3 regions of the Ethanoligenens harbinense YUAN-3 genome follow, and region 3 is predicted to be linked to each of the others. Evidence: riboswitches for the same ligand, from Rfam matches in the RefSeq annotation. Region 3 holds a riboswitch; each other region holds the start of a gene.
The links. Region 3 has a riboswitch for FMN ahead of ETHHA_RS14180 (ECF transporter S component). Riboswitches for the same ligand answer to the same signal wherever they lie in the genome.

Region 1 (7,072 bases), 610 kb from region 3:
CGGGTGAGGAGGCAAACCCTAAAACCGGCCAGGAAACGCCATGGGTTCTCTATGGCATCGATTTTCTGCTGGTTGCCCTTGTTGTAGCGGGCATTCTAATCTTTGTACGGTCGCAAAAACGCAAATCCGTGTGAGGGCGGAATGTCGATCGAATGTACTGCGGTCGACGCTCTATGAGACAGCGGAGATATTTCGCGCAGACAAGGGACAGCCGCAAAAAATGCAGGCGCCCGAAACAAGCGGTTTGGGGGGTCCGTTGCAATTTATGTTTTTAAAAGTGCGTTCAAAGTGTTTTCCAAATCCAAAAGTTACCGTACGAAGGAGCATCCTTGCAGCTCTTGCGGTTACCTATGTGGTGTTTTTGATCTGGTTTAACCAGGTTGACAAGGCAAAGCTGGTTGACTATTCGGGAAGATATTATGTAAAGGCAAAGGTCGTTCAAATCATTCGGGACAATCTGGCTTCAAACGGGCAGCGCAATGGCAGCCAATTGGTGCAGGTGCGTGTGCTGGAGGGGAAGGACAAAGGGCGGCTTTTCAGCGCCTCAAGCAGCAGCAGCGACCAGATTGGCGTGATTTGCCGGGTGGGGATGGAGGTAATCGTCAACATCAGCATATCCACCAACAGCGGAAGCGTCGCGACGGTTTACGGTCCAAACCGGGAACCCATTTTGTACGGTATTATCGCCGCTTTTGTCCTGGCTCTTTGGCTCATCGGCGGGAAAAAGGGCATTCGCTCCATAGCTGCGCTGGCATTTACCTTTTCCGCACTGATCTTTTTTTACATGCCTTTAATTTACCGCGGATTTTCACCGTTTTGGGGCGCTGTTCTAATTTCTGTGCTGACAGCGGTTGTCAGTCTCTACATCATTGGCGGGCATACGGTCAAAACAGCCGCCGGCATAGTGGGAACGATTTTCGGCATCATGGCCGCCGGCCTGTTCGCGGCGATCGCCGGACACATTGCCAACATATCGGGCTACAGTGTTTCCGAGTACGAATCGCTCATCGTGATTGGTCAGGGAACTAAAATCGGCATCGGCGAGCTGCTGTTTGCCGGCATTCTGTTTTCTTCCCTAGGTGCCGTGATGGATGTGGGATATTCCATTGCGTCCGCAATTGCGGAACTTGAGGCTCAAAACCCAGACGTATCCGGCAGGCAGCTCTTTCGCTCCGGCGTGCGCATCGGACGCGACATGATCGGCACCATGTGCAACACGTTGATCCTGGCTTTTGTCGGCGGAATGCTCATCATGCTGGTAACCATTTATGCATATAACCAGCCGTACACGGAGACGATTAATTCATCTGAAATTGCCATCGACATCATTCAGAGTTTGTCTGGCAGCTTTGGAATGATTCTAACCGTTCCGATGGTTGCGCTTGTCTCGTCGCATTTGATTCCGATTTTGAAAAGACGAAAAAAACGCGCGGTGTAATGCCGCGAAGCAGAATGCCGAGGCCGATGCCAATCCAAGAATTGGCCGACCGCCGTCCATGTCAAAGGGAAGGCCCTCAATCGGATTGTTTCCGGTTGAGGGCCTTCTGCATTAGAGCCCACGTGAGTGATGAAATGTGCCCGTCCGGAATCGGGGTATCACAATGGGGTCGCTGTCTATTTATTTCGAAGGCAGGCTTACGCAACCAAAGGCCATCTGAAGGCTCTGCCCCCAAACCCCTGAAATTTATCTCTTTTGCTATCCCCGAAGCGGACAGCTTCCGCTATCAGTTTCGGTGTACAACCTTAACCGCCGCTCAAGTCGCACTTCTGCGTCGCCCTATCCTGCGGTTGAGAAACAGCCACCTTAGAAGCTGTATTCACAGGTAAAGTGTTACAAAATTGGGGTATGAAAGAAGATGATAAGATGGGCAGATCGGCAACATAGACGTCCAGATCCTCGATGGCTTCAATGGGAACACCGGCGGCAATCGTTCCCAGCACCGGCACCATCCGCACATCAGACAAAGCCTGCGCCCCGGCAGACAGATATTTCCCTCCGGCGTTTATAAGACGTTCATCTTCCGCAAGCTGCCAGATCCGCCTTTGGACGGCGGAACGCGAGGACATCCTGACCGTCTTCCCAACCTGCGCCAGCAACGGCGTATATCCATTGTCCCGATAAAATTCATCGACGTAGCGGTAAATTCCTCCTGTGGTTGCGCGGCATCTTATCTCATCTCCTAAAAGGTACAATATACCCTATCTGCATGATAAGCACCATGCGTAAATTGGTAAATAGGTAATTCTGCTTTGACCATTTTATGCCCTGTAAGTTTTTTTCAATGACGTCCCCTTGACGCTTGATCAGGATTCTTTGATGTACGCCGCAATCTCCGTCAGCGAGCAATCCAACAGTTCACAAAGCCGGTTTAAGGTAATGGTAGAAACCGGCATATTCCGCTGAAGACGTTGGACAGTTGCATGACTCATACCGTGCTTCACACGCAACGTGTAGGTCGTGACGCCTTTCTCCTGCATTGTTCTCCATAATGGTGCGAATGTAATCACTGGACAGCGCCCCCTTACATTCACCATTATAGCTATTATAATAGCCATAAACAAATGCACAAAGGGGGCTGCGTTATGGATTACGAATCCGCATACAAAACATTATTCAATGCACTGACGGATGCGCTCATGTCACTTGAGCGGGAGAGGATGGTGTCGCCGGACATTGAACAGGCAAAACAGCTTTTGAAGCGGGCACAGCAAACGACCGAAGATATGTTTATTGACTCTTGAATCCTGTATGAAATAGTGAGGCGCGGCAACCATGCATTGGCTGCCGCGCCTTTTTCGTTCACGATCTTATTTATTGAGGGCTTCCATGACTTCATCGACGGTTTTGCCGCTTGCTGCGATGGCTTGCAGAAGTTTGTCCAGTTTTTCTTGATTCTGCACGTTTTGCAACTCTTTTATCTGCTGATCCAGCTCCGCAATTTTTTCACGGTAGCGGTTGATCCGCACCTGATATTCCAGCTTTTTGTCCTCGATTTCCGAAATCCGTTCTTCCGGAGATTTTGCGGCGCCTCTTGCCATATGGAAGTCACTCCTCGTTGATTTTGAAAAATTCCATCCGCATTCTTGACCTTGTCAGTGTATCGTAAACACCCCAAAAAAGTAAAGCGCATTCCGTGTTGGAAAGGACCGTATTAATGGCAATTTCAAAAATCCGTCCGCTTCATGGACGCAATGGTGTAAATTTTATGAAAACATTGAAAGATCGCGGAGATCACGGCATGAACCTGTACAAAACCGACGAAGGACGGTTAATTACCCCGTATCAATGCAATCCCCGCTATGCGTACAAAGAGTTTTATGAGACCAAACAGTTGTACGAGGCGCTGACCGGGCGCCGCCGTGAACATCGGAAGGATGTGATCGCTTACCTGATTATTCAATCTTATAAGCAAGGGAAAATTACACCAGAGGACGCGAACCGACTGGCCCTATGAAACCGTGAAGGAATTTACAAAAGGCAAACATGCTTTTTTGTCTGCACCTATGTTGACCGTAAAAATGTCCATACGCACGTCTATTTCAACAGCACCGTCTTGGATGCCACACGCAAATTTCGAAACCATTACAATTCCTATAAAACTTTACGCGCCATCAATGACCGGTTCTGCAAGGAGCACGGTTATTTTGTGATCAAGCATCCGAAAGAAAAAGGCAAAAGCTGCAAAGAGTGGTCGGCGGAAAAGGCAGGCACCAGTTGGAAAGCGAAGCTGCGTCAGACCATTGATGCAGTGCTGCCGTCCGCCACCGATTTTAACAATTTCCTCGCCCGGATGCGGCAGGCGGGGTATGAGATCAAGCGAGGCAAGTACATTTCGTTCCGCGCGCCGGGGCAGCAACGCTTCACGCACGCCAAAGCACTGGGCGCGGATTATACCGGACAAGCGATTGACGCACGTCTGACAGGGCGGCAGAGGCCCACACCGGCGCAGAAGAAAGCGCGGCAGAAACATGTGTGCAACATCCATCTGCTTATTGATATTCAGGCTAAAATTGATATGGAAAAAGGCCCCGGTTACAAACCCTGGGCCAAGATTTTTAATCTCAAACAGGCGGCAAAGACTTTCAACTACCTGTCTGAACATGTCATTACCGATTACGCGGGCCTGCTTGCGCGCATGACGGTAGTAACGGAGGGCATGTCCGACGCATCATCCGGCATGCAAAAACTGAAGGGCCGCATGACGGAGATCGCGGCGTTGAAAAAGCACATCACCACCCACAGCAAGACACGGAAAATCTTTGACGCGTACAGGGCGTCCGGATGGAAAAACGTACCGGGCGGAGCACGCGGAGGAACTGCGTTTACGGCAGGAAGCCAAACAGCTGTTTGATGCGTTGTACGCCGCCAAACTGCCGACGATAGCACAGTTACAGGCGAAATATGTGGGGCTTTTGGAGCAGAAAAAGGCACGGTATGAGGAATATCGCCACCTGAAAGATGAACAGTTTGAGCTTCAGACAGTGAGGCGAACATAAATCAGATTTTGTGTGTAGAGCTGCCCGACAGGCAACGGGAGCAAGACAGGAGTAAACAGTCGTAAATGGGGATTTTTGTTTTGCGCGACAGCGCACCTTTTGGCATCCGCGGGGATGCACAGCCACCCCGGAACGGGGCGTTCGCAAAAACAGCTGGAAGGCAGCTTTTGCCCAGGAGATTGGGGGCGGGATGCCCTTAATGAGCGGTCACCGGGTACCCCCGGTGGCATTGCTTGCTACCGTTTCTTACGCACCTATTTCAAAAACCGACAGACTTGGTTTTTTATGCTCATGGTCAAGTACGCGTACTACAAATGCACTCTGAGCATTTGTAAATATATTTTCACTGGAAATATTGATTTTTTTGTCAATAAGCATATAATGAGATACAACAACTGAATAGATTTAAATGTCTTCAGGGCAGGGTGAAATTCCCGATCGGCGGTATAGTCCGCGAGCGCGTAAGCGCAGGGCTTGACATGACGTTCAAGTCAGGATTTGGTGAAATTCCAAAACCGACAGTATAGTCTGGATGGAAGAAGATGTGCTGAAATTGTATGTAATGCCGAAATAATGTTCGGCAGTGTTTTATAATACCGTCAGAGTGGTTTCTCCGTGCCTGACGGTTTTAAGGGCATTCCAATACACTTGAATTTTAACACCTGAAAGACATTTCCAATGCTTTCAGGTGTTAATTTTTTGTTTTAGAGGGGTGTTGCGATTGTCTGACGAAACTTACATGAAACTGGCGCTGGAATACGCCGAAAAAGGCTGCGGCTGGGTCAATCCGAATCCAATGGTTGGAGCCGTTGTCGTGAAAGACGGCCGTGTAATTGGAACAGGCTGGCACCGGCGGTACGGAGAATTGCATGCGGAACGGAACGCGCTGGCTTCCTGCACGGAACCGCCGCAGGGGGCGACATTGTATGTGACCTTGGAACCATGCTGCCATTACGGGAAAACACCGCCGTGTACGGATGCGATTTTGGAAAGCGGTATCCATCGCGTAGTGGTCGGTTCGGTCGATCCGAATCCGCTGGTTGCCGGAAAAGGAATTCGGATTTTACGCCAGCGCGGGATTGAAGTCGCGGAAGGTGTATTGGGTGATGCCTGCACCGGGATAAATGAGGTATTCTTTCATTTTATCCGAACCCGGATGCCCTATGTTGTGATGAAGTATGCGATGACCATGGATGGGAAAATTGCCACATGCTCTGGCCAATCAAAGTGGATTACAGGCGAAACTGCCCGCAGGCGCACACAGGAGGACCGGCACCGGTATTCCGGGATCATGGTTGGCATCGGCACGGTTCTCACGGACGATCCGCTTTTGACCTGCCGCTTGCCGGACGGCAGGAATCCCGTCCGCATTGTTTGCGATTCCCGACTTCGGACACCACTGAACGCGCAGATTGTGCGGATAACGGGAGAGGCTCCCACTATTCTTGTCACCTGCTCACGGGATGAAGCCCTTGCGTACCCTTACCGGGATGCCGGATGCGAGGTGCTAACGCTCCCAGCAAAGGACGGGCATGTCGATCTGCGGGCGCTCATGACTGCATTAGGGAAAAAAGGGATCGACAGCGTTCTGCTGGAGGGCGGAGGTGCGCTGAACTGGTCGGCGTTGCAAAGCGGCATCGTCAACAAGGTACAGGCATACGTCGCTCCGAAGCTGTTCGGCGGCATCAATGCGAAATCACCGGTGGCGGGGATGGGCGTGGAAAGCCCGGAGCAGGCGTTCCGGCTTGCCTCGCCACAAGTGACACGGCTAGGAGAAGATATTTTGCTGGAAAGCGAGGTGCTTTCATGTTCACAGGAATCATAGAAGAAGTGGGAATCATCCGCTCAATCCAAAAAAGCGGATGCTCCGCCGTCCTGACCGTCGGCGCATCGGCAGTTCTGGACGGTTTGAGACTGGGTGACAGTATTGCGGTCAACGGCGTATGCCTGACGGCCACTTCACTGGCGGAAGATTTCTTTTCCGCCGATGTGATTCACGAAACCGCCGCGCGTTCTAATCTTCTGAACAGGAATGTCGGCGGCACAGTCAACCTCGAACGCGCCATGCCGCTGGACGGACGGTTTGGCGGACACATCGTGGCGGGACATATCGACGGAACCGGTGTCATCAGTAAAGTGCAGAAAGATGAAAACGCGATATGGTTCACGGTCCGCACATCCCCCTCTATCCTGCGGTATGTGATCGAAAAGGGTTCCGTCGCCGTTGACGGTATCAGTCTGACTGTTGCGGGCGTAACGAAACAGGATTTCAGTGTGTCCGTGATTCCGCACACGGCCCGAAACACCACGCTTGGGGAAAAGCGCGTCGGGGACACGGTGAATCTGGAAAACGATTGCATCGGAAAGTATGTGGAAAAGCTGCTCCGCACACCGGGAGGGCAGGGTGGCATCTCAAAGGAATTTCTTGCCCGGTATGGATTTTAGGAGGAACCGGCATGTTTGCATTTAGCACGATCGAAAAAGCGCTTGACGATTTGCGTCAGGGAAAAATAATTTTAGCAACGGATGATGAGAATCGGGAAAACGAAGGGGATTTGATTTGCGCCTCTGAATT
Region 2 (7,072 bases), 610 kb from region 3:
AACTGCTTTCAAGTCTTCGTCGTTGAATACGCCGAACATTTCAAGATCTTGAAATGTTTTTATTTTTTGAATTGGATCAAATCCTAATTCTTTTATTTTGTTGAGCCAATAATCACATCCTGTGTCTTCACTAAAATGCCAAGAAATAATCTTTCTAGTCCATTCATCCAAATCCACATTTCTGTTAAAAAAAGGTTGGAAAACCGTCATGTCTATCCACTCCATTCTTTTTGACAAATATTAAGTCTTTAAAAAATTCAATTTTTAAATATGTGTTTTGTTTCTGGAAATAGTTTTATGAAATCTTCTTTTTTACTTATTTCATAACCATCAGTATTTTTGTCAAATGATATCATGCCGATTTCGCATAGTCCCTGTAAAAGTTTTGGAGTGTTTCTTTTTGTTTGTTCGGGGACATCCATTAATCGAAGAATTGAATTGACATCGGATTTTGGATGTTTTAATAAAATATAAGAAATTTGATAAATCAAGGTAGGATATGTCTTGAAATTTTTCACAGTTGGATAATTTCCGGAGACTTCAATATTATGGATAGAGTGTCCCATTTGTGTTTCAATAGCATTTTTTAAATATTTTACCGAGAACGGATCAACTCCAATAAATTTAGAAGCGATATAATCAACCTCTACGACATTATCTCCTGTCATAAATATTCCAGCGCCAACAGGGTTTCCGAAAATTGGGCCTTGACCTTCTAATGCCTGAATTCCATCGACTATTGTAAGGTTTGGCCTAAACTCTTTTAGCAATGCGACAAGTAAATCATGTATATAAAGATGGTATTGGGATTTATTTTTAACGGAAAGAAGACCGAATAGATTCTTCATGCCTACGGAAATTTTCGCATATATATGAGCTTTTAATACAGGAATATTTATAAGATAATCAAAGTTTTTTAGTAAATCTGCAAAGTCTATATTGTACTCTTTTTCGAGGCCTTTTATTTTTCTTGTTGATGTTTTTTCTTCGCTTAAGTTTACTAGGCTCGTGTTTGGATAATCTGAAAGAAAACTTGGATTCCATACTTTTATGTTGTCTTTGAAATCAGAGCTTGTGGTATCCGATTCGACGATATATACATTTTTAAATCTTGATAAAGCATTTAGCGCCCCTTTGATTATCTCATGATGAGTAGTGACCCCCGACTCGGGTGAAAAAGGCGCACAAATATTAGGTTTTATTATGATCTTGCTTTCCTGTGCAAGATTTCTAGTGTATGATTCCACTATGTTTTCCACGATATTTTCTACTTCTTGTAAGTCGTCAACCTTTTCAATAAGCACTCCCATAATGATATCTCCCTTTTCTTTGTCCGATACTTTAGATGAAAATTTATTTGGTATACCTATTTCCAGAAAGTTGACACATCTTACCTTTAAATATATAATAACGATATATAACTGTAAAGTAAGCACTTGGAAGTAACATGGTATACAATATATACTATGTATATCATGCGAGGAGGATTAATTATGATCGATTTAAACAATTTGCCTCCATGCCCTGTAGAGACCACGCTATTGCTTATAGGCGATAAATGGAAGGTCATCATTATTCGTGAGTTACTAACGGGAACAAAACGGTTTGGACAATTAAAGAAATCCATCGGAACTATAACACAAAAGGTATTAACTCAAGATTTAAGGGTTATGGAAGAGAATGGACTTGTTAAAAGAAAAGTCTATGCCGAAGTGCCTCCAAAAGTAGAATATTCCCTTACGGAATTTGGAAGGAGTCTAAAACCTATTTTGGATGCAATGTATAAATGGGGAAAGGACTTTCATACCATAGTGGCAAAAAAAGAACTTTTATCTGGTATGAAATAGAAACTATGGCACTTTGAGGTGCTTACTTTACATATTGAATAAAAAGAGTTTATACGTAACCGTCAAGACCGCGCGCACCTTGTAAGCATGGTGTCGGGGAAGGTACAATGAACTTCAAAAGGGTTCAAAACATGTAATGGAGTGTTTTGGACCAAATTGGAGTGAATAAAATGGATACGCAAAAAATCGCGAGGGAGTTCCGGCTATCAGAGTGGGGCGAGGCGGTAAAGGAGCGAATAGCTGGCGGGCAGAGCGTGGACGCATTTTGCGAAGAAAAAAACATCAGCAAGGCCACCTATTACTACAGGCAGAAAAAAGTACGGGAAGCTGCCTGCATGGAGCTTATGGAGAAACAAAAGCGCGGAACCGGGCTTGTGCCGGACGGCTGGACGCAGCTTACGGAAGCAAAATCTGTTACTGCCGGCGAAGGCACCCTAGACATTGAAATCGCCGGCTGCCATATCCTTGCAAATGCCCAAACCGACCTGGAATTGCTGGCGAGAGTCTGCCGCATCCTGAGATCGCTGTGATGCAGTTCGGAGAAAAACCTGTGTATCTTTGCTGTGGGTGCACGGATATGAGGAAATCGATCAACGGGCTAATGACGCTTGTGCAGCACAGTTTTTCTCTCGACCCTTTTGTCGACGCGCTGTTCGTGTTCTGCAACCGAAGCCGTGACCGCCTGAAAATACTGGAGTGGGACGGCGATGGCTTTTGGCTGTATTTCAAACGGCTGGAACGCGGACATTTCCGCTGGCCGTCGTCAGACGAGGAAACCACAATGACGCTGAACAGTGAGGAACTGTCTTGTCTGATCGATGGCGCAAGGCTGGAGAAAAAGCTTCGCCGCAGCGAAGTTCTTGAACACAATATTTCGTAACACATCGGGATACGAAAATGCCGTTTTTTCTTGATTCTATGCGGTTTTTCCGGTATAATTAGAGAATGGAAAAACAAGAAAAACAATTGAAATACCGCTTTCTGTTTACGAGAATTTTCTCAAACAGGCGGAGCAGATTGCCGAGCTAAAACAGCAGATTCAGTGGCTGATGGAGCAATTCCGCCTGGCCAAACGTAAGCAATTCGGCGCGTCCAGTGAACAGACGGACAACGAACAATTATGTCTGTTTAACGAAGCAGAGCAAACCGCCGATTTGACCGTGCCAGAGCCGGAAACCACCGAGGTCAAGGCGCATTACCGCAGAAAGACGCGCCTGACCACCGACAAGTTGCCGGAAGATTTACCTGTTGAGACCATTGAACACGAGCTGCCGATCGAGGCGCGTATCTGTCCGGACTGCGGTTGTCCTCTGCACAAAATGGGGGAAGACATCCGTGAGGAACTGAAAATCATCCCGGCAAAAGCCGTGATTGTACGCCATGTACGGCACGTCTATGCCTGCCGCCACTGCGAGGAGTCCTCTGATCGTGTGCCGATTGTCAAGGCGGAGATGCCAAAACCCGTCATCAAGGGAGGGTTCGCATCACCCGAATCCGTCGCCCATATCGCCGTGCAAAAATTTGTGATGGGCAGCCCGCTTTATCGGCAAGAGCAGGAGTGGGCGCAAAGCGGCATTCTGCTCTCACGTCAAACCATGTCCAACTGGCTCATCAGAGCCTGTGAAGATTGGCTGGAGCCAATTTATCAGGAAATGAAGCGACAGCTATGCAATCATCAAGTCCTTCACGCAGACGAAACCACCCTTCAGGTGCTGCATGAGGACGGCAAGCCCGCCCAGAGTAAAAGTTACATGTGGCTTTATCGTACAAGCGGCGAGGCTAAGCGCCAGATTGTGCTGTATGACTACCAGCGGGATCGAAAGCATATCCGTCCGAAAGACTTCTTAGAGGATTTTTCAGGTTTTCTCCATGCAGATGGTTATGACGGATACCACAAGCTGCCTGACCGAATCACCGTGGTGGGCTGTTGGGCGCATCTGCGTCGGAAATTTGACGAAGCGCTGCAAACACTGCCGAAGGATAAACGGAAATCGTCTGACGCCGCAAAGGGGATTGCTTACTGTGACAGGCTGTTTCATTTGGAGAAACAGTTCACTTTGCTGACCCCGGAAGATCGTTTGAAGGAACGCGAACAGCAAAGTAAACCGGTGGTTGAGGCGTTCTACGCCTGGGTCGGATCGCTCCGGGAACTGCCTAAAACCCTGATGGGTAAAGCAATCCATTATGCACAGTCACAGCGCATGTATCTTGTGCGGTATCTGTTGGACGGACGGCTGGAAATCAGTAACAATCGCGCGGAAAACGCCATTCGACCTTTTGTAATGGGACGGAAGAACTGGCTGTTTTCCAACACGCCAAACGGTGCAAAAGCCAGCGCAATCTATTACAGCTTGATCGTCTCTGCCAGGGAGAATGGTCTTGTGCCTTTTGAGTACCTCACAAAGATTTTCACCGAAGCGCCCAATGGCGCGGATGTTGAAAACCTCATGCCTTGGGGGGCGTGCCCGTTGATTTGACGGTTACGTTTATACTATACGCGAAGCCAACAACAAACGTTTAGGAGGTTGACAAAATGATGTTGAGTGTTGAACCAGTATTGAAGGAAAATCCCAATGGTATCCTCGCCACGAAAAATGGTGCAATGCTAGCGACGCGTATGTTTCAGTTCTTGTTTTCGGATGAAAATAAAGCTTATTTTTGCACCAGTAGTCAAAAGCCAGTCTATGAACAACTGCAAAAAGATGCGAATGTCTCGTTTTGTACCTATGCCCCTAAGTTTGATCCCGTAGTTTCGTTAAATGGAAAGGTTCATTTCGTTGACGATATTGCGCTGAAAGATCGTGCGTTGGAAGAAAACCCGGGAATTAAACGAATTTACAAATCATCAGCCAATGAAATATTTAAACTTTTTTACATTGCTGTTGAAACAGTCAATACGTTTAGCTTCAGCGAAGGTCCGAAAACAATACACGTTTAAAATCAAGTGATTATATTCGAAAGAGTCCGACAATTAGTAGCTTTGTTTATGCAGGGCACTTTAGTCGGGCCTTTTTGTGTGATTATTCTTTTGTTGACCGCAGAAAACGTTGTCATATACGGTTGCAATGAATGATGTAGTAACGATAGGCAAGCCCGTTTCGCGGCTTGCAATCTTCAATAGTTCTAGTCCGTCCGCCTTTAAACCCTGAAATGAATAAGGTGAAGTGCGTGGCTTATACGCAATTACCACGTAAGAGATTTGCCCCTGCCAATTGAACTCTATGTGCCACTTCAACAATTTGCTTTTCACTTTCCACCGCACAGGGCCCGGCCATCCTAGCAAATTGTTGACTGCCAATTATCAAGTTGTCTTTGATTTTAATACTAGTGTTTTGAGGATGCATTTTACGGTTTGCTCTTTTATACTGTTCGTTAATACGATCAACGCTTTCCACAGTTTCCTGCGTTGCGAGCATTTCCTTGTCAATTGAAGAGACATCCCTGAATAATCCAATGGCCGTGAACTTATCTCCAGCCGAGATATTTACAGTTACATTACACTTTTCTATCAGTTGTAGAAGTCCATCAAACTTTTCCTTTGGTACGCCACTTTTTACGACTACAATCATATTGCGCCTCCAGTATGTCATTGCATAGTTCTGTGAAAAGCAAAAAGCGTCTGAAGACTATTTAGTCTTCAGGCGCTGAATATGAATAGAACGATATGGCTACTAAAAATATAGTCAAAATCCTCTTTCATCCAGACTTTACTGTCGGTCTTGGAATTTCACCAAGTCCTGTGCTCTCGCACCTGCGCTTGCGCGCTCGCGGACTATACCGCCGATTGGGGATTTCACCCTACCCTGAAGATTTATAACTTTTTAATATAATAGCACGTTTTACCATAAATTCAATCTTTTTTCCAAAAATATTAAAAATTTGTGGCAAATACACTAACACAATTAACATTGAAGTTCCGATATATGAAGAATTTAGATGTTTGTTGATTGCTCATCTTCCTCATATGTTATAGCACCCGCAGATTGCTTTATGCCACCCTCAAATTTTCTGCGCATGCTGTTAAAATGCACAGGCTAATCTGATAAATCCGGCAAGCAGGGCAACTGTGACCACAGTTGTCCTGCTTGTTTTGTGCGCTAATTTTTGATGAGAGCGTTTTTAGACAGTCCCCGTAATCATGCTTCTATCGCGCGAATCAGATTGACCATTTCAATCGCGCCTTCCGCACAGTCAAAGCCTTTGTTGCCCGCCTTGGTTCCGGCGCGTTCAATGGCCTGCTCAATATTTTCCGTCGTAAGTACACCGAACATCACCGGAACTCCACTGGCAAGCGCCGTTTGCGCGATGCCTTTGGAAACCTCGTTGCAAACATAGTCGTAATGGCTGGTACTTCCCCGGATTACAGCACCGAGGCAGATGACCGCGTCGTATTTTCCGCTTTTCGCCATTTTCGACGCGATCAGCGGAATTTCGAATGCGCCGGGAACCCATGCCACGTCGATGCTGTCCTCCGATACATCGTGGCGCTTCAAACCGTCTAGCGCGCCGGACAGCAGTTTCGAAGTAATAAATTCGTTAAAGCGGGCTGCTACAATACCGGCCCGGAACTCTTTGGATACCAGTTTTCCTTCGAAAATATTCATTTGTAAAAGCTCCTTCAATAATTAAGAATATGTCCCATGCGGGACTGCTTTGTTTTCAGATAAAACAGGTCATAGGGGGTGGCGTCCATCTGGACGGGGACCCGCTCTGCAATTTCCATACCGTAATCAGCAAGTTGATACACCTTGTCGGGATTATTGGTCAAAAGCCGAAGCGTCTTGGCCCCTAAATCCCGAAGAATCTGCGCGCCGATGAAATATTCCCGTAAATCGCCCGCAAAGCCAAGCGCCTCGTTTGCTTCCAGCGTGTCCATCCCCTGATCCTGCAATTCGTAGGCCCGGAGCTTATTGATCAGCCCGATGCCTCGTCCTTCCTGCCGCATATAAAGCAGGATGCCGCGTCCCGCCCGTTCGATCTGCGTCATGGCGGATGCAAACTGCTGTCCGCAGTCGCAGCGGAGGGAGCCGAAAGCGTCCCCGGTCAGGCATTCGGAATGAACGCGGCACAACAGGTTTTGCCCGTCCCCTATTTCTCCCTTGACCAGCGCGATGTGATGCTCTCCGTTGAGCTTGTTGACATAGCCGTATGCGGTAAAATTCCCGTATCGGGTGGGCATCTTGGCAGCAGCGACTCGCTCGACCAGCTTGTCGTGCTTTTTTCGG
Region 3 (7,072 bases):
AACATAAAAGGGGAAGAATGAAAAGCCCCGACCCGCAGGTTTCTCAACACGCGCATAGATCTCCTTGACTGGTGAAAAAAACCGTTTTATACTGAAAAAAGCAAATAAGCAAAATGTTTTGCACACTTTTTATTGAACGGCTGTGCGCAGTGAAGAAATAAGGGCATCACCCCCCGCGGTTTTCCGCGTGTTTTCGTATGAGATATCATCTCCCTTCTTTATTTCACTCCCTTTCTCATATATACTTTGACATTTTGAGAGTGATATTTTATGAATGTATTATCGCTGATCTCTTTTTTTAATTGCATTGGCTTTTCTTGTTTTGCAATCTGCATAGCAAAGTCCGAAGCGACTGGCGGTGAACGCCGGTCGGGGACGCTGATCAATATCAGTGCGGCCGTGTGGGCGTTCGCGTATACGTTTTTCTATAGCGCCGCCGATCAACATGCGGCGTGGTTCTGGCTGAAAGTCGGCGCTTTGGGCTGGTGCACCCTTCCCTGTTTCTCCACATATTATTATGTGCAGCTCTCCGAGGCGGATAAACATTTGGGAAAAGGCTGGCGGAACCTGCTGTTTTTTCTGTTCCCCGCCGTTTTGACCCTGAGCAATTTGCTTTCGACGAAAACCTCCGTTGCTTACGCTCTGGTGGAAAGCGACAGCGGGTGGGGATGGACTTATGTCAATTCGCCGGACTCGATCCGGCTGTGGGTGTATATTGCCTATCTCCTGTTTTATTTCGGCGTCGGTTTTTATCTGGTTTTCCGTTGGGGAAAGCGGAAGAAGCTGATTTATTTTAAGCGGCAGGCCAACCTGATCGTTTATATATTCGGGCTGATCGTGGTGCTCGGCTTGTTTTCCGATTTGGTTCTGCCGCTGTTTTCTCATTTCTTCCCGCCTCCGGCCGTTCTGTTTCTGATCGTGGTGCTTTATGGAGACTGGGTGATCACGGCCCGGTTGAATTTTCTGGCGGTCTCCGATCAGATCAAATCCCGATTGATGCTGGAGACCATCACGGACGCGGTTCTTGCCGTCAACAGAAGAGGGGGCATCATCAGAGCCAATCGGGCCGCATCCGATCTGTTCGGCATTCCGGCTCAAACGTTGATCGGCCGGTGCATACGCACATTTTTGGCCGACCCCTTGGTGCTTTCAAAAAATCTTCAGAATCTTGTGGATAAGCACACCCGGAAGGACATGGACATCAAGATCAGAAACGTGGATGGGCGCGTCATCCCAACAGTCGTTTCCGCTTCCATTGCAGAAAACAGCGCCCACGGATTTTTAGGGGTTGTGCTGTCTTTCCACGACATTTCCAGGCAAAAAGAAATGGAGAATGCACTGAGAGACGGGCAGGAACGATATAAGTCCCTGGCGTCTGATTACTATCATCTTGCCAATTATGATGTGTTGACCGGCCTTGCAAACAGAAGGCATTTTTTTGAGCAGGTCGGTCGGTTGCAATTCGAAAGTGGCCTGAGCAGTGCGGGGATCGCACTGATTTTTATGGATCTGAACGGTTTCAAAAAAATCAACGACCAATACGGGCACGCAATAGGCGACCAGTTGCTGGTCGAGGCATCAAAAAGGCTCCGTGCCTGCAGGGGAGAAAAAGATATCCTGGCACGGATGGGCGGCGACGAGTTTGTTCTTCTTCTTGTCGACGCGGATATCCATGGGGCCGGAGAAAGAATCGGGCAAATCCGAATGCAGTTTCAAAAACCCATCGTTTTGGGCGCCGTGGAGCACATGGTCGGCATTGCGGCCGGATTTTCCGTATGCCTGAAAAAGCGGCTCGAAAAGGATGATATCAGCTTTCTGCTGCGCGAAGCGGACGAAGCGATGTACAAAGACAAGCAGATGCAGAAGCATTCCGGATGAAGATTCCGGAAGAGGCCGGGTGCCATTTCACCCGATGGTTTTCTTTGCCGGAAAGTTGGCCGGTGCGGCCCGTTTTTTGTCTCCTTTTGCCGGACATATCATGTAGGCCCACACATGCGGGAATGAAAAATTCCGGGTTGCACTTGCCAACCGGGAAAACGTGTGTTATAATTGGGAAAAATCCAAATGTCTTTGGGGCGGGGTGCAATTCCCCACCGGCGGTTATGCGGCCTTTGCGCCGACGAGCCCGCGAGCAGTTTTTGTTGACACGGTGCGATTCCGTGGCCGACGGTACAGTCCGGATGAAAAAAGACGCATGCACTGCGAAATGGCCCCGGGTATTGTTATATCCCGGGGCTTTCTTGGTTTTCTGCGCGTCCCACAACGAGAAGGGGAGCTTTTTCATGTACACACGACAGCAGAAGACCCTGCGAATGATTATATTGGGGTTGCTGGCCGCCATCTCCATCGTCCTGTATTATTACGAGGTGCCGTTTTTTTCAAACTATCTGAAATTGGATTTCAGCGACCTGCCCGCGGCGGTTGCCGCTATTCTGTTCGGCCCGCTGGCCGGGATCGTGGTTGAGTTGATCAAAAACCTCATCTTTTTTCTTACGCGCGATATCGGCGTGACGATGGGTTATGGCTCGCTGATCAATTTCATTGTGGGCACGGCGCTGGTTGTCCCGCTCTCGTTGGTCGTCCGTGCGTGGATACACCGGGGGCATAAATGGCTGACCGCCATCCTTTTGGGAGGGATCGCCGGGCTGGCGTCCATGGTCGCGGTTGGCGTGGTTGCCAATTATCTGATTGCACCGCCCTTTTTCCTGCATGTGCTGCACATTCCGCTGGGTGGCACGGCGCTTTGGGCCGCCATTGGTTCGGCCACGATCCTCAATCTGGTGAAGCCGGTATTGACGGCGGCCGTGCTGATTCCGGTGATGGCTGCGGTGCAGAAAAACACGCATGCCCTGAAGGTGTGAGCGCTGGATGCCGATATCGTTTCTCCAGAAGTTTTCCACTCTTTTGCATGTCTGTGGTTGATTTTTTTGCCGCCTGTGGTATAGTGGTACCAGTACATATACATATGGGATATGCGGGCGAAAGCAGACAAACACAGCGAACCCTGCGGTTGGCGGCGGTCCTGTTTTTCTGATGCCTACGGCAGCCTTGGGGTGTGATACGGTGTTTGAACACCATCAGGCCGCGATCGAAGCGGCCACAAAAGAATTGTCCACGTGGGACGAAGTGCTGGGCGTCATCATCTATGGATCGGTGGCGCATGGCTTTGCACTGGAAAATTCGGATGTTGACATCAAGATCGTTTGCACCGACGATTTTTTCACTGCCAAAGAGCATATGGGCAATGTCAGTTATTTCGACCGGGATGCCACCCCGTATGAGGGCGGCTATGTGGACGGTGAGTTTATCACACCGATGCATATTGAGCGGATCGCCGCGGACGGCAGCGAATCCGCCCGGTTCGACTTTCAGGATGCCATTGTTACCTTCGACCGTCAGGGCGGGCTGGAAGATCTGGTGCGGGGAGCCGCCCGTTACCCGGTGGAGCAGAAGCGCCGGAAAATGGTTCGGTTTTACGCGCAGTTTTCCGCGTGGAAAGCGCATTATTACGAGGCGCTGCGTCGGGATAATCACTATTTGGCGCATCTTTCGGCGCTGCAGTTCGCGCTGTATGCCGGGCGGCTGTTTCTCGCCTATAACGAGACGCTGTTTCCGGGGCACAAGTGGTTTTTGCAGGTGCTTTCGGGCGTGCCGCAGAAGCCCGCGGGGCTGATGCGCTGCCTGAACACGCTGGTTGACCAGAAACGCGCGGAAGATGTGGAACGGTTGTACAACATGGTGTCGGATTTTGCCTGTTGGCCGCACGATTCCAGCCAGGACCGGCAGTTTCTGTGGGATGTCCGTATGGGACGTATCGAAGATTTTCCGTTCGCGGCGGACTGACTGTGCGCGCGGACGTTTGAACAGAATGGAAAAGCAGGCAACCGGATAAACGGCTGCCTGCTTTTTTAGGATGCGGTTTCCGGGTCTTGTTTGGCAAATGCAAGCGCTGCAGCGGGGAACGGCCCCAGCGCCCGCTCCAGAATGCCCTGCACATAGGCGATCAGCATGCCGTAATTGGTCACATCCACGCCGTGGGCCTGCGCATAGTGGATACGGTACTGCATTTCCCGGCGGGTGAGCATGCAGCCGCCGCAGTGTACCACCACGGCATACTGCTCCATGTTGCGCGGAAAATCCAGACCGGATGTCCAGTCGAACTGTACGTCTCCCCCCACCAGTCGGCGGATCCAGCGCGGGATCTTTACCTTGCCGATGTCGTCCGACTGCCGGTGGTGGGTACAGCCCTCCGCGATGAGCACCCGCTCGCCCGGTTTCAGCGAGGCGATGCGTCGCACGCCCTTGGTTAATGCCGCGAGGTCGCCTTTCTGGCGGGCAAACAGGATGGAAAACGAGGTGAGCGGGATGTCCGCCGGTGTGTCCGCCGACACTTTGAGAAACGCCTGCGAGTCGGTGATGACCGCGGCGGGTTTCTGCCGCAGGTTTTCGAGCGTGTAGCGCAGTTCCTGCTCTTTGGTTACCACGGCGATGGCGTCGCGCTCCAGGATGTCGCGGATGGTTTGCTGTTGAGGCAGAATCAGGCGGCCCTTCGGCGCGGCTTTGTCGATGGGCGTCACCAGCACGGCGGTCTGCCCTTCTCCGACCAGCCCGCTGGTCAGGCCAAGCTCCTCCGTGTCCGGCAAGACGGTGCGCGCCAGCAGTTCCCGCAGGGCGGGCACGCCCTCCCCTGTTTTGGCGCTCACCGCGGCGGTGGGAGCTGCGGCAGCCGCTTTCAGCGCGTCCAGTTCGTCCGTACTCACCGCGTGCGTATCACATTTGTTGAGCACCACCACGAACGGTACCCGCCGTTTGCGCAATTCTCCGATGAACGCCGTCTCAAAGTTGCCGACACCGTCCGCCGCGTCCGCCACCAGCACGGCGAGGTCGGTGCGCCGCAGTTCTTCATAGGCTTTTTCCACCCGCAGGCCGCCCAGCTCGCCGGTGTCGTCCAGGCCGGCGGTGTCGGTTAGCAGCACCGGCCCGAGCGGCAGGATCTCCATTGTTTTATGCACGGGGTCGGTGGTGGTGCCGGGCACGTCGGACGTGACGGCGACCGGCTGCCCGGCGATAGCATTGAGCAGTGAGGATTTACCCGCGTTGCGCCGCCCGAAAAAGGCGATGTGCGTGCGGTTGGCGATGGGTGTGGTGTCCATGAAAATCTCCTTGTCTGACGGGCGGACGCGGCGATCAGGCGTCCGGGTCGTTCTGATAATAGTTCACCGCGCCGGAAAGCGGAAAGAATGTGCCCGGCTGTCCCTCAAGGAGCAGCCCGGCTTTGCCGGAATGTGGATAAAACGCCACGTCGGCGGCAGCGGTCGTGTCGCAGTCCAGATACACCAGCGGCTCCGTATCGGAGGTGTTCCATAGCCGGTGCGCGCCGCTTTCCCCGCAGGGAAACACCAGCACGTCCCCCGCCGCCACGGTTTTCTCACCGTCCGGCGTTTCCAGACGCCCGCATCCGGAGATGATGTAAAATACTTCCGTGATGTTCATGTGGTAATGGTAAGGAAAAGCCGCTTTGTGCGGCGGCACTTCCATAATGGCGACGGTGCACCGGTTTTCGGCGCGTTTGGGTACGATGAGGTGCTTGTCAAAGGTATAGGCGCCGTGTTCTTCATGCCGGGCGGGTGTGTGCTCCCGGTTGGCGATCACGATTTTTTCCAAGTTCGACAGCTCCTTTCGGGGCAGCACGTTTTATCCGCGCCCGGAGGTCATGGCAATGGGGTCGAGCAGGCGGTCGATCTCTTCCGGGGTGAAGCGGCCGTCTTCCAGCAGCGCCTGTCTCACGGTCTTGCCGGTGTGCAGGCAGTCTTTGGCAATCCGGGAGGCCGCGTCGTAGCCGATATGGTCGATGAGCGCCGCCGCGAGCGAAGGGCTTTGCTCCGCCAGTGCCGCGCAGCGTGCGCGGTCGGGTTCGATGCCCGCCACGCATTTTTTGGTAAAGATGAAGACGGCCTGCCGCATCAGGTCGAGCATTTCGAGCAAATTTTTGGCGATGAGCGGCAGAAAGGCGTTCAGCTCCAGATTGCCCGCCTGCGCCGCCAGCGTCACAGCCAGATCGTCCGCCATGATCTGATAGGCCGCCTGTGTCACCGCCTCGGGGATAACGGGGTTGACCTTGCCGGGCATGATGGAGGAGCCAGCCTGCATCGCGGGCAGGTGGATCTCTCCGAATCCTGCGCGCGGTCCGGAGGAAAGCAGCCGCAGGTCGCCCGCAATTTTGGCGAGGTTCACCGCCGCGGCCTTTAAAAGGCCGGAGACTTCCGCAAATACGTCGCAGTTCTGCGTGGGGTCGATGGGGTCTTCCGCGCGGGCGAGGCCCAGCCCGGTCAGCTCCCGCAGGTGCTCCGCCGCCGCGAAGACATAGGCGCGCGGGGCGTTTAAACCCGTGCCCACCGCCGTGCCGCCCAGATTGACCTGCCGCAGGCGTTCTTCTACTTTGTACAGCCGCCAGCGGTCGCGTGCAACCGCCTGTGCCCACGCGCCGAATTCCTGCCCCAGTGTGATGGGCACGGCGTCCTGCAATTCGGTGCGGCCGATTTTCAGCACGCAGGAAAATGCTTCTTCTTTTTCCTGCAAGGCGGTTTGCAGACGGGCGAAGCCTTCGCTTACCGGTTTGAGCATGCGGATGGCCGCCACCCGCACCGCCGTGGGGAATACGTCGTTGGTGGATTGCGAGCGGTTGACGTCGTCGATGGGGTGCACCAGCGTATAGTCGCCCTTTTTCCCGCCCAACAGCTCGATGGCCCGGTTGGCGATCACTTCGTTGGCGTTCATGTTGGCGGAGGTGCCCGCCCCGCCTTGCAGCGCGTCGGTGATAAACTGGTCGGAAAACCCGCCCGCGGCGATCTCCGCGCAGGCTTTTTCGATGGCTTCCGCCTTTTCCGGCGGAAGCAGGCCGGCGTCCCGGTTGGCTCGCGCGGCCGCCTGCTTTACCATCGCCAGCGCCTTCACCAGTTCAGGGTGCAGCCGCCGCCCGGAAAGCGGAAAATTCTCCCGCGCTCTGGCGCTGTGGACACCGTAATAGGCGTCGTCGTCTATCTGATAACTTCCCAGCAGATCCCGTTCCGTC

Region 1: linked by a shared signal. The riboswitch ahead of ribD (bifunctional diaminohydroxyphosphoribosylaminopyrimidine deaminase/5-amino-6-(5-phosphoribosylamino)uracil reductase RibD) and the one ahead of ETHHA_RS14180 (ECF transporter S component) in region 3 are both predicted to bind FMN.
Region 2: linked by a shared signal. The riboswitch ahead of ETHHA_RS15770 (hypothetical protein) and the one ahead of ETHHA_RS14180 (ECF transporter S component) in region 3 are both predicted to bind FMN.

What each region holds. Positions count from the first base shown of each region.
Region 1 covers NC_014828.1:662,760-669,831, reverse strand. The annotation lists gene ETHHA_RS14360 (LamG-like jellyroll fold domain-containing protein) at 1-134, shown strand, start outside; gene ETHHA_RS03260 (YibE/F family protein) at 41-1,438, shown strand; gene ETHHA_RS03255 (LexA family transcriptional regulator) at 1,744-2,097, opposite strand; gene ETHHA_RS16000 (helix-turn-helix domain-containing protein) at 2,305-2,478, opposite strand; gene ETHHA_RS15420 (hypothetical protein) at 2,584-2,742, shown strand; gene ETHHA_RS03250 (hypothetical protein) at 2,809-3,039, opposite strand; gene ETHHA_RS16425 (relaxase/mobilization nuclease domain-containing protein) at 3,156-3,455, shown strand; partial or broken gene ETHHA_RS16420 (relaxase/mobilization nuclease domain-containing protein) at 3,468-3,629, shown strand; gene ETHHA_RS14350 (relaxase family protein) at 3,648-4,352, shown strand; FMN riboswitch at 4,905-5,045, shown strand; gene ribD (bifunctional diaminohydroxyphosphoribosylaminopyrimidine deaminase/5-amino-6-(5-phosphoribosylamino)uracil reductase RibD) at 5,219-6,322, shown strand; gene ETHHA_RS03235 (riboflavin synthase) at 6,304-6,942, shown strand; gene ETHHA_RS03230 (bifunctional 3,4-dihydroxy-2-butanone-4-phosphate synthase/GTP cyclohydrolase II) at 6,954-7,072, shown strand, end outside.
Region 2 covers NC_014828.1:655,214-662,285, forward strand. The annotation lists gene ETHHA_RS03185 (hypothetical protein) at 1-210, opposite strand, end outside; gene ETHHA_RS03190 (DUF362 domain-containing protein) at 258-1,310, opposite strand; gene ETHHA_RS03195 (winged helix-turn-helix transcriptional regulator) at 1,494-1,847, shown strand; gene tnpA (IS66 family insertion sequence element accessory protein TnpA) at 2,018-2,377, shown strand; gene tnpB (IS66 family insertion sequence element accessory protein TnpB) at 2,377-2,727, shown strand; gene tnpC (IS66 family transposase) at 2,897-4,324, shown strand; gene ETHHA_RS03215 (pyridoxamine 5'-phosphate oxidase family protein) at 4,381-4,785, shown strand; gene ETHHA_RS15995 (hypothetical protein) at 4,846-5,109, opposite strand; gene ETHHA_RS15770 (hypothetical protein) at 5,021-5,416, opposite strand; FMN riboswitch at 5,532-5,662, opposite strand; gene ribH (6,7-dimethyl-8-ribityllumazine synthase) at 5,984-6,451, opposite strand; gene ETHHA_RS03230 (bifunctional 3,4-dihydroxy-2-butanone-4-phosphate synthase/GTP cyclohydrolase II) at 6,466-7,072, opposite strand, start outside.
Region 3 covers NC_014828.1:48,119-55,190, forward strand. The annotation lists gene ETHHA_RS00225 (GGDEF domain-containing protein) at 271-1,878, shown strand; FMN riboswitch at 2,063-2,196, shown strand; gene ETHHA_RS14180 (ECF transporter S component) at 2,283-2,861, shown strand; gene ETHHA_RS00235 (nucleotidyltransferase domain-containing protein) at 3,064-3,843, shown strand; gene hydF ([FeFe] hydrogenase H-cluster maturation GTPase HydF) at 3,909-5,153, opposite strand; gene ETHHA_RS00245 (cupin domain-containing protein) at 5,188-5,664, opposite strand; gene ETHHA_RS00250 (aspartate ammonia-lyase) at 5,695-7,072, opposite strand, start outside.